2 regions of the Pseudomonas sp. S2_B07 genome follow, and region 2 is predicted to be linked to the other one. Evidence: riboswitches for the same ligand, from Rfam matches in the RefSeq annotation. Region 2 holds a riboswitch; the other holds the start of a gene.
What was found. A riboswitch is a leader RNA that binds a small molecule or an ion and turns the genes downstream of it on or off. The one in region 2 is predicted to bind cobalamin.

Region 1 (4,414 bases), 1.7 Mb from region 2:
CAGGGCGATGCGTTTTTCGCGGTTCGGCACCCGCGCCAGATCGATCCAGCGCCGCGCCAGTTCAGCGACGAAATCCATGCGTTCCGGTTGCGGTCGATAACACACCACGTCCGACTGACTGCGCTCGCTGCGCCACGCCAGGTCCTTGAAGCTGATCGGGCGGCTGATGATCCGACCGTCCAGTTCCGGCAGCGCGATGTGCATCGCCAGGTCGCGCGGGCCTAGGCCCTGCTCGCTGGCGCGCCAACCGGGTTCGTTGTCCTGGGCGCATATCGCCTGGATCACCGGGATGTTGCGGCGAAAGGGTCGCAGATGCGGCGCTTCGGGACTGGATTGGGCAAAACCGGTGGTGTTCAGAATCACCCCCGCCTCGACTTCATCCAGCCAATCCTCGACCACCGTCAGGCAGCCGGGCTCTTTCAAACTGGCCACGGCCATCGGCAAAGGGTTTAACCCGGCCGCTTGCAAACGCTGGCAGAAAACATCGATGAAAGCGGTATTGGCCGCTTGCAAATGCGAGCGGTAAAACAGCACTGCCGCCACCGGTTGATCGGCTTGCCAGTCGGCCTGCCAATCCTTCAGTTCAGCCGGACTTTTGTGCGGGTGGTAAATCGCTGTGCGCGGCAGGACTTGCGGCTCGGCCCACGCGTAATCGCGGTCCAGCCAGCGAGTGGCGAGGCAGCGGAAAAAGTCCAGGGCATTGCCCATGCCGCCCTGACGCAAAAACTGCCAGAGCCGATCACGGTCGCAGGCCTCGACGGTGCTGAGGTCGCTGAGTTCCGGGTCCGGACGATCATCGCCGGGCACCAGAATCAGTTGCACGCCTCGCTCGGACAATTGCACCAGCCGCTCGACGCCATAACGCCAGTAGGCAATGCCGCCGTGCAGCGAGATCAGGATCACCTTGGCGTGGCGCAGCACTTCATCGACATACAAATCGACCGAGGCGTGATTCTGCACCTGCATCGGGTTGGCCAAACGTACGCTCGGGTAGTCGTCGGGCAGTTGCTGCGCGGCTTCGGCCAGCAGCGCCAGGCTGGAATCGCCGCTGCACAGGATCACCAGCTCGGCGGGGGTTTGTCCGAGGTCGGCGATGTTGTCATCCGACACAAAACCGCCGGGCTGGGTCCTGAGCAGGTGCATGGCTTAAACGCTGAGCGCAGCGCGCAATTGCGCTTCGAGTTCGGTGGCGTCCAGTTCCTGGCCGATCAGCACCAGGCGCGTGGTGCGTCCTTCCTCGACTCCCCACTGGCGGTCGAAGTGCTTGTCGAAACGTGTGCCCACGCCCTGAATCAGCAAGCGCATTGGTTTGTTCGGGATTGCCGCGAAACCTTTGATACGCAGGATGCCGTGCTTGACCACCAGTTGCGTCAGGGCGTCCATCAGCAGGCTTTCGTCGGCTTGCGGCAGCTCAATGGAGATCGAATCGAACGCGTCGTGGTCGTGATCGTCTTCACCTTCATGGTGATGATCGTGGTGACTGTGACGGCTGTCGATGTGTTCTTCGGAGCCGGCGCCGAGGCCGATCAACACGTCCAGTGGCAGGCGACCACTGCTGGCTTCGATGACTTTCACTGCAGGCGGCAGTTCTTCGGCGACTTCGAGGCGTACGCGGGCCAGGTCTTCAGGGCTGATCAGGTCGGCCTTGTTGAGGATCACCAGGTCGGCGCTGGCCAGTTGGTCGGCGAACAGTTCGTGCAGCGGCGATTCGTGGTCCAGGTTCGGGTCGAGTTTGCGCTGGGCATCCACTTGATCCGGGAACGCGGCGAAGGTGCCGGCGGCCACGGCCGGGCTATCGACCACGGTGATCACTGCGTCAACGGTGCAGGCGCTGCGGATTTCTGGCCACTGGAAGGCCTGGACCAGCGGCTTTGGCAGGGCCAGGCCCGAGGTTTCGATGAGGATGTGATCGAGGTCGCCGCGACGGGCCACCAGTTCGCGCATCACCGGGAAGAATTCTTCCTGGACGGTGCAACACAGGCAGCCGTTGGCCAGTTCGTAGACGCGACCGTTGGCTTCTTCTTCGGTGCAGCCGATGGAGCACTGCTTGAGGATTTCGCCGTCGATGCCCAGCTCGCCGAACTCGTTGACGATCACCGCAATGCGACGGCCTTGGGCGTTGTCGAGCATGTGCCGCAGCAAGGTGGTTTTGCCCGAGCCGAGGAAGCCGGTAACGATGGTGACGGGGAGTTTGGCCAGTGTTTTCATCGGATGCCCTTTGGCAAGGTGGCGGGCATACGGGACGACGACCGCAGCAGCACACGCTGCGCGGAAGATTTCGCCACCGGATCACCCCGCCCGGTTGAAAGTCAGAATCTGTGTCGAGGCAGGTCTCCTGGCTGACGGCTGGCCAGTCGTTTGACTGGCGGTTTCTGCGCCTTCCCGCTCGCGCCATGGCTGGCGCATGCAGTGGCATGGCAGAAACTGAACCGTTCACAGTTGCGGGGGCAGCCGCGGCATTGACCGCGTTCCCTTCTTAGCTTCGGCAAACGCCGAAGAACCTCGAAAGCGCAAGGCTACGCATCGCGCTGGGGCGGGTCAATGTCTTGTGGCGGCCATTAGGACGCTATGGCGTCGACACGGTCCCAAGTTGAGAACCCTTGCCAATTGACGCGAATCCCCCGCCCATGCTCTCCTACGCATCTTGTTACGGGTGCCCTTCACAGGGTGAAACGGGAAACCGGTGAATCATGTGCTTTACTCAAAGCCATGTCAGTCCGGTGCTGCCCCCGCAACGGTAAGCGAGCGAAGCATCAAATCCACTGTGCCAGCAGTTCGGCATGGGAAGGTGATGCTTGCAGGTCAAGGCGAAAGCCTGCGCCCCTCGTGAGCCCGGAGACCGGCCCGCAACACCCAGTGACCGTTACGGTCACTGAACAACAAACCCGCGGTGGGCGGGCGCTGTTTGAACGTCTGCGTGCCCGGCTCGCAGGGGTTTTCCATGCGCTCTATTCACCCGCTGACAGACCAGAGGGATGCGCCATGTCGATCATCAACAGCACCGCCAGCAACGCCGATAAGAGCACCGCCAGCACCACGTCTACCCTGACCCAACGCCTGACTGCCGCCATCTGCGCGTCGATCCTGGGCGCGTGCCTGGTGTATTTCGCCGGTTTCTCGCACATCGAAGCGGTGCACAACGCTGCACACGATACCCGTCACAGCTCTGCGTTCCCGTGCCATTGAGAGCTCTCGACATGATCAAGCGTATTGCGCAAACCGCAGGGTTTACCGGGCTGCTGGCCGCCCTGCTGCTGACCTTGCTGCAAAGCTTCTGGGTCGCACCGCTGATTCTTCAAGCGGAAACCTACGAGAAAGCCGAGCCGGCAGTGGTTCAACCCCATGAACACGCCAAAGGCGCCATGGCCGCGCACACCCACGACGCCGAAGCCTGGGAGCCGGAAGACGGCTGGCAGCGCGTGCTGTCGACCACTGGCGGCAATCTGGTGGTGGCCGTTGGTTTCGCCCTGATGCTCGCCGGCCTCTACACCCTGCGTGCACCGACTAAAACGTCTCAAGGCCTGCTCTGGGGTCTGGCCGGTTATGCAACGTTTGTCCTCGCACCGACCCTGGGCCTGCCGCCTGAACTGCCGGGCACCGTTGCGGCGGATCTGGCGCAACGGCAGATCTGGTGGATCGGCACTGCTGCTTCAACCGCTGTCGGTATCGCGCTGATCGTGTTCAGCCGTCACTGGCTGATGAAAGTGCTGGGCGTGGCGATTCTGGCCGTTCCGCACGTGATTGGCGCGCCACAACCGGAAGTGCATTCGATGCTCGCGCCGCAAGCCCTGGAAGCTCAATTCAACATCGCTTCGCAGTTGACCAACGTAGCGTTCTGGCTGGCCCTGGGCCTGATCAGCGCCTGGTTGTTCCGCCGCAAAAGCGATGGCCAATACCACGCATGACTGATGCCAGCACAGCGCCGACGCTAGTGGTCGGCCTGGGCTGCCAGCGCGGCTGCCCCGCGAGCACGCTGCGGGCATTGCTGGATCAGGCGCTACAGGCTCATCAAATCGGGCTTCATGAGATAAAGGCCCTCGCCAGCATTGACCTGAAGCGCGATGAGCCTGGCCTGATCGAACTCGCGGAACAACTCGCACTGCCGTTGATGTTCTTCAGCAGTGAACAATTGGCTGGATATCACACCAGCCTCAGCCATCGTTCCGACATCGCGTTCGAACGCACCGGCTGCTACGGCGTAGCGGAAAGTGCCGCCCTGGCACTGGCCGAACAGCTGGCTCAGGCTCCGGTAAAACTGCTGATCTGCCGACAAAAATACGCGCAAGCAACCCTGGCATTGGCCGGCGCTGCGTAAAATCCCCGATAATCGCGCATTCGATCATGAGCAATCTTCATCTGAAGCGTTGCCCGGCCTCTTTTTTCACAGGAAACGACGATGACCGTCTACTTCATT
Region 2 (4,414 bases):
CCATCAGCGCGGCGACCAGCACCTCGGCGCAGTCGTTGATGCCTTCGACCTTGAGCTTCATGAATTCGTCGGTGCGCTCGCCGAGGGCTTCGGCGGTGCGGATGCGTTCCTCCTCCACCAGCAACTGGATCTTGCCGCGCAGGGCTCGGTCGCTGATGCGAATGAAACGCCAGGGCTGCATCAGGCCGACGCTTGGCGCCTGGTGCGCGGCTTCGAGCAGGCGTCGCAACAGCTCGGGCTCGACCGTGCCGCCGCTGAAGTGACGCATGTCGCGGCGCTCGCCGATGGCGCGGTAGACCGCTGCGCGTTCGGCTTCGGAGAATGCGTTGTCAGTCATGGCCTCTTCGCGAGCAAGCTCGCTCCCACAGGGTTGAGGTGATCCAATGCAGGAGTGGGCCTGCTCGCGATGGCGTCCTGATGATCAGGCACGAACAGCGCGGCAACCGCCGATGGATTGGACGGAAAATAAAAGTGCACATAAGAAGCCGTCATCCGCCCCTCACGATAAACCGCCTCCGCCCCGCGCCCGCCATTCGGGCTCAGGCCACGCGCAATCGGCTCAAGCTCGGTACTGGTCAGCGAATGGTGATACGTGTGGCCACGCAACGAACCTTCCGGCAATTCCACCGCTTGCAACGCCAACGCGGCCAGACGCTTTTGCATCACCGCATCGCCCTTCAGCAAGCCCACCAGTTCGGCACGAGTGCCGTCGACATCGGTCAGCGAGTCGAGCAAATACAACATGCCGCCACACTCGGCCAACAGCGGTTTACCGGCAGCATGATGCGCGCGGATCGCGTCGAGCATCGGGGTGTTCTGCGACAGTGCGACATGGTGCAACTCCGGATAACCGCCCGGCAGATACAGGCTGTCCGCCTCGGGTAATTGGCGGTCACGAATCGGCGAGAAAAACCGCAACTCGGCGCCCATGGCTCGCAGTAAATCCAGGCTCGCGCCGTAGGTGAACGCAAACGCTTCATCACGGGCCACGGCAATTCGTACACCCGCGAGCAACGGCTCGGCAGGGATCACATCCGGGGCGGCAAATTCCACCGCAGGTGGTAGCGCCACCTCGCAACTGTTGGCCAACGCATCGGCCGCCGCATCCAGGCGCAGATCGAGGTCATTCAGCTCACTGGCCTGAACCAGGCCCAGATGACGGCTCGGCAATTCGATCCCGGTTTCCCGCGACAACGCGCCGTACCAGCGCAAGCCTTCGGTGAGGCTGCCTTCGAGCAGTTGCGCATGACGCAGCGTGCCGACGCGATTGGCCAACACGCCGGCAAACGGCAAGTCCGGCTGATACTTCGCCAGGCCCAATGCCAACGCACCAAAGGTCTGCGCCATGGCGGTGCCGTCGATCACCGCGAGCACCGGCACACCAAAGTGCCGTGCCAGGTCGGCGCTGGACGGCGTGCCGTCGAACAAGCCCATGACGCCTTCGATGAGGATCAAGTCGGCTTCAGCGGCGGCTTCCCACAACAGTCGACGACTTTCCTGCTCGCCGACCATCCACATGTCCAGTTGATACACCGGCGCACCGCTGGCGCGTTCGAGAATCATCGGGTCGAGAAAGTCCGGGCCGCATTTGAATACGCGCACCTTGCGCCCCTGATTGCGATGCAAACGGGCCAGCGCGGCGGTGACGGTGGTCTTGCCCTGACCGGAGGCCGGCGCGGCAATCAGTACCGCCGGGCAATGACGAGGTTGACTCACAGCTCGACGCCTTTTTGCGCTTTGATCCCGGCCTGGAACGCGTGCTTGATCACACCCATTTCGGTGACGGTGTCGGCGAGCTCGATCATTTCCGGTTTGGCGCCACGACCGGTCACCACCACGTGCTGCATCGGCGGACGTGCCTGCAAATCGCTGAGCACTTGATCGAGGTCGAGGTAGCCGTGTTTGAGCGCAATGTTCAGTTCATCCAGCACCACCAGGCCGATGGACGGATCGCTGAGCAATTCACGGGACACCGCCCAAGCGGCTTCGGCGGCGGCAATGTCACGCTGGCGGTCCTGGGTTTCCCAGGTGAAGCCCTCGCCCATGACATGGAAGCGCACTTGCTCCGGGAAGCGACGGAAGAACAGCTCTTCGCCGGTGCTGTTGCGGCCCTTGATGAACTGCACCACACCGCACTGCATGCCGTGACCCATGGAGCGGGCGAGCATGCCGAACGCCGAACTGCTTTTGCCTTTGCCGTTGCCCGTCAGCACCAGCAGCAAGCCGCACTCGTTCGGGGAATTGGCAATGCGTTCGTCGATCACGGCTTTTTTGCGCTGCATGCGCGCCAAATGGCGTTCGTCACGATCTGGGGTATCGGTCATGGGGGAGCTCTCCGTTGAGGCTGGATAACGGCGGGCAGGCACAAAAATAGACGGCAAGAAGCCTGGCATCGCCCACCGTGATGCCGCTGGATGAATCAGGCCGGTCTCCGGGCTCATGAGCGGCTTTGGCCGGACTGCGCGCCTTCCCATGTCGACAACAGACACAGTGGCTCAAGGCGCAGTCTTCACTCATTTACCGTTGCGGGGGCAGCGCCGGGATCGTGACGCTTCGTCGCTTGACGATAGTCACTCACCGGCTTCCCTGTTTCACTCTGTCGGCCACTGCCACAGAGCACCTGAAACAAGCCGCGAAGGTTAGAGGGTTGGGGGTAGAGCGTCAAATGAAGACAAAGCCCCGGCGAGCGATATACTGCCGCCGCTCAATTTACTGACGCCAATCTTGCACCACACGGTCAGCAGTGATATCAAAGAGCCACAAACCCAACAACACAATTACAAGGGTGAGCAACATGCAAGGCATGATTATCAGCAATCCGAAGCTGGAATTCCTGCGACCGGTGCTGGAACGCTGGTTTGACTGTATCGACCGCTACAACTCGGTTCGCGGCGATAACGAAGCGCCTTACTGGCATGACGAAAAGGCTAACCTTGGCCTGCTCAATGCCGCTGCGTGGATGGCGGAAATGGTCACTCTGCAAAATACAACGACGCGTAAACAGAACGAAGAAGGCGAGCGCAATGCCCGTGCCGATCTGTTTATTGCAACTGCTGAAGAGCGCGCCTACTTTCAGGCCACTCAACGCTGGCCCAAGGTCAACAGCCTGAACCTGACCCAGGCGCTGCAAGACATCACCAGCGATGCCAAACGCATCAGCTACGCCAGCGACCTGAAACTCGGCTGCCTGTTCGTGGCTCCACAAAAAGCCCAGCAGAGCGCGACCCCAGAAGAACTTCAGGACATGGTCGACGACCTGCAAAAGGAACACTGCTGCGCCGTGGCCTGGTACTTCCCTTACGCCTACCGCAAATTGCGCAATGAAGCCGGCAACTATCACCCCGGCATTGCGGTGCTGCTCAAGGAAGCTCGCGGCTGACCGGTTGAACCATCGCTCTGTTTAACTTCTCTATGAATTAAGACACTGCATTCATAGGGAAGACCAGCATGCGCAACCCCCCGCTCGTTCTCGTCATCGTGCTCGCCGGAGGGCTTGCCGCCTGTGGTGAAACCTCCAGCCTGCAAGTCTCCGACGGCACCGGCCCGTCACCCAAGTTGCCCGAACCGAATAAAACCCTGATCCCGACGGTGAACATCGCCCCGGCGGTCGGCTGGCCGGCCGGCGCGAAACCCACCGCTGCCGCCGGCACCCAAGTGGCGGCCTTCGCTGAAGACCTCGATCACCCGCGCTGGCTCTACGTGCTGCCCAACGGTGACGTGCTGGTGGCCGAAACCAACGCGCCAGCCAAACCCGATGACGGCAAAGGGATTCGTGGCTGGGTCATGAAGAAAACCATGGGCCGCGCCGGCGCCGCCGTCCCCAGCCCGAATCGCATCACGCTGCTGCGAGACAAGGACCATGACGGCATCGCCGAAACCCGCACGGTGTTCCTGGAAAATCTCAATTCACCATTCGGCATGACGCTGGTCGGCAGTGACCTGTACGTGGCCGACACCGACCGCTTGTTGCGCTTTCACTATGAAAGCGGTGACACCGCGATCAAGTCGCCGCCGATCAAGGTGGTCGATCTGCCGGGGGGCACGCTGAATCATCACTGGACCAAAAACGTCATCGCCAGCAAGGACGGCAGCAAGCTGTACGTCACGGTGGGCTCAAACAGCAACGTCGGTGAAAACGGCCTGGACAAGGAAGAAGGCCGCGCGGCGATCTGGGAAGTGGACCGCGCCACCGGTAATCACCGGATATTCGCCTCAGGCATTCGCAACCCCAACGGCCTGGCTTGGGAGCCTCGCAGCGGCGCGCTGTGGACCGCAGTCAACGAGCGGGACGAGATCGGCAGCGACCTGGTGCCGGACTACATTACTTCGGTCAAGGATGGCGCGTTCTACGGCTGGCCATTCAGCTATTACGGCCAGCACGTCGACATTCGCGTCGAACCGCAAAACCCGGACC

Region 1: it holds a riboswitch for cobalamin, as region 2 does, so the genes downstream of both, cobW (cobalamin biosynthesis protein CobW) here and cobO (cob(I)yrinic acid a,c-diamide adenosyltransferase) in region 2, are expected to answer to the same signal.

The regions. Positions count from the first base shown of each region.
Region 1 covers NZ_CP162769.1:26,425-30,838, reverse strand. The annotation lists gene cobN (cobaltochelatase subunit CobN) at 1-1,143, opposite strand, end outside; gene cobW (cobalamin biosynthesis protein CobW) at 1,147-2,208, opposite strand; cobalamin riboswitch at 2,309-2,520, opposite strand; cobalamin riboswitch at 2,635-2,862, shown strand; gene AB4N43_RS00115 (CbtB domain-containing protein) at 2,983-3,186, shown strand; gene AB4N43_RS00110 (CbtA family protein) at 3,198-3,905, shown strand; gene AB4N43_RS00105 (cobalamin biosynthesis protein) at 3,902-4,315, shown strand; gene cobM (precorrin-4 C(11)-methyltransferase) at 4,397-4,414, shown strand, end outside.
Region 2 covers NZ_CP162769.1:1,772,992-1,777,405, forward strand. The annotation lists gene bluB (5,6-dimethylbenzimidazole synthase) at 1-337, opposite strand, end outside; gene AB4N43_RS08235 (cobyrinate a,c-diamide synthase) at 334-1,716, opposite strand; gene cobO (cob(I)yrinic acid a,c-diamide adenosyltransferase) at 1,713-2,324, opposite strand; cobalamin riboswitch at 2,406-2,639, opposite strand; gene AB4N43_RS08245 (hypothetical protein) at 2,795-3,379, shown strand; gene AB4N43_RS08250 (PQQ-dependent sugar dehydrogenase) at 3,448-4,414, shown strand, end outside.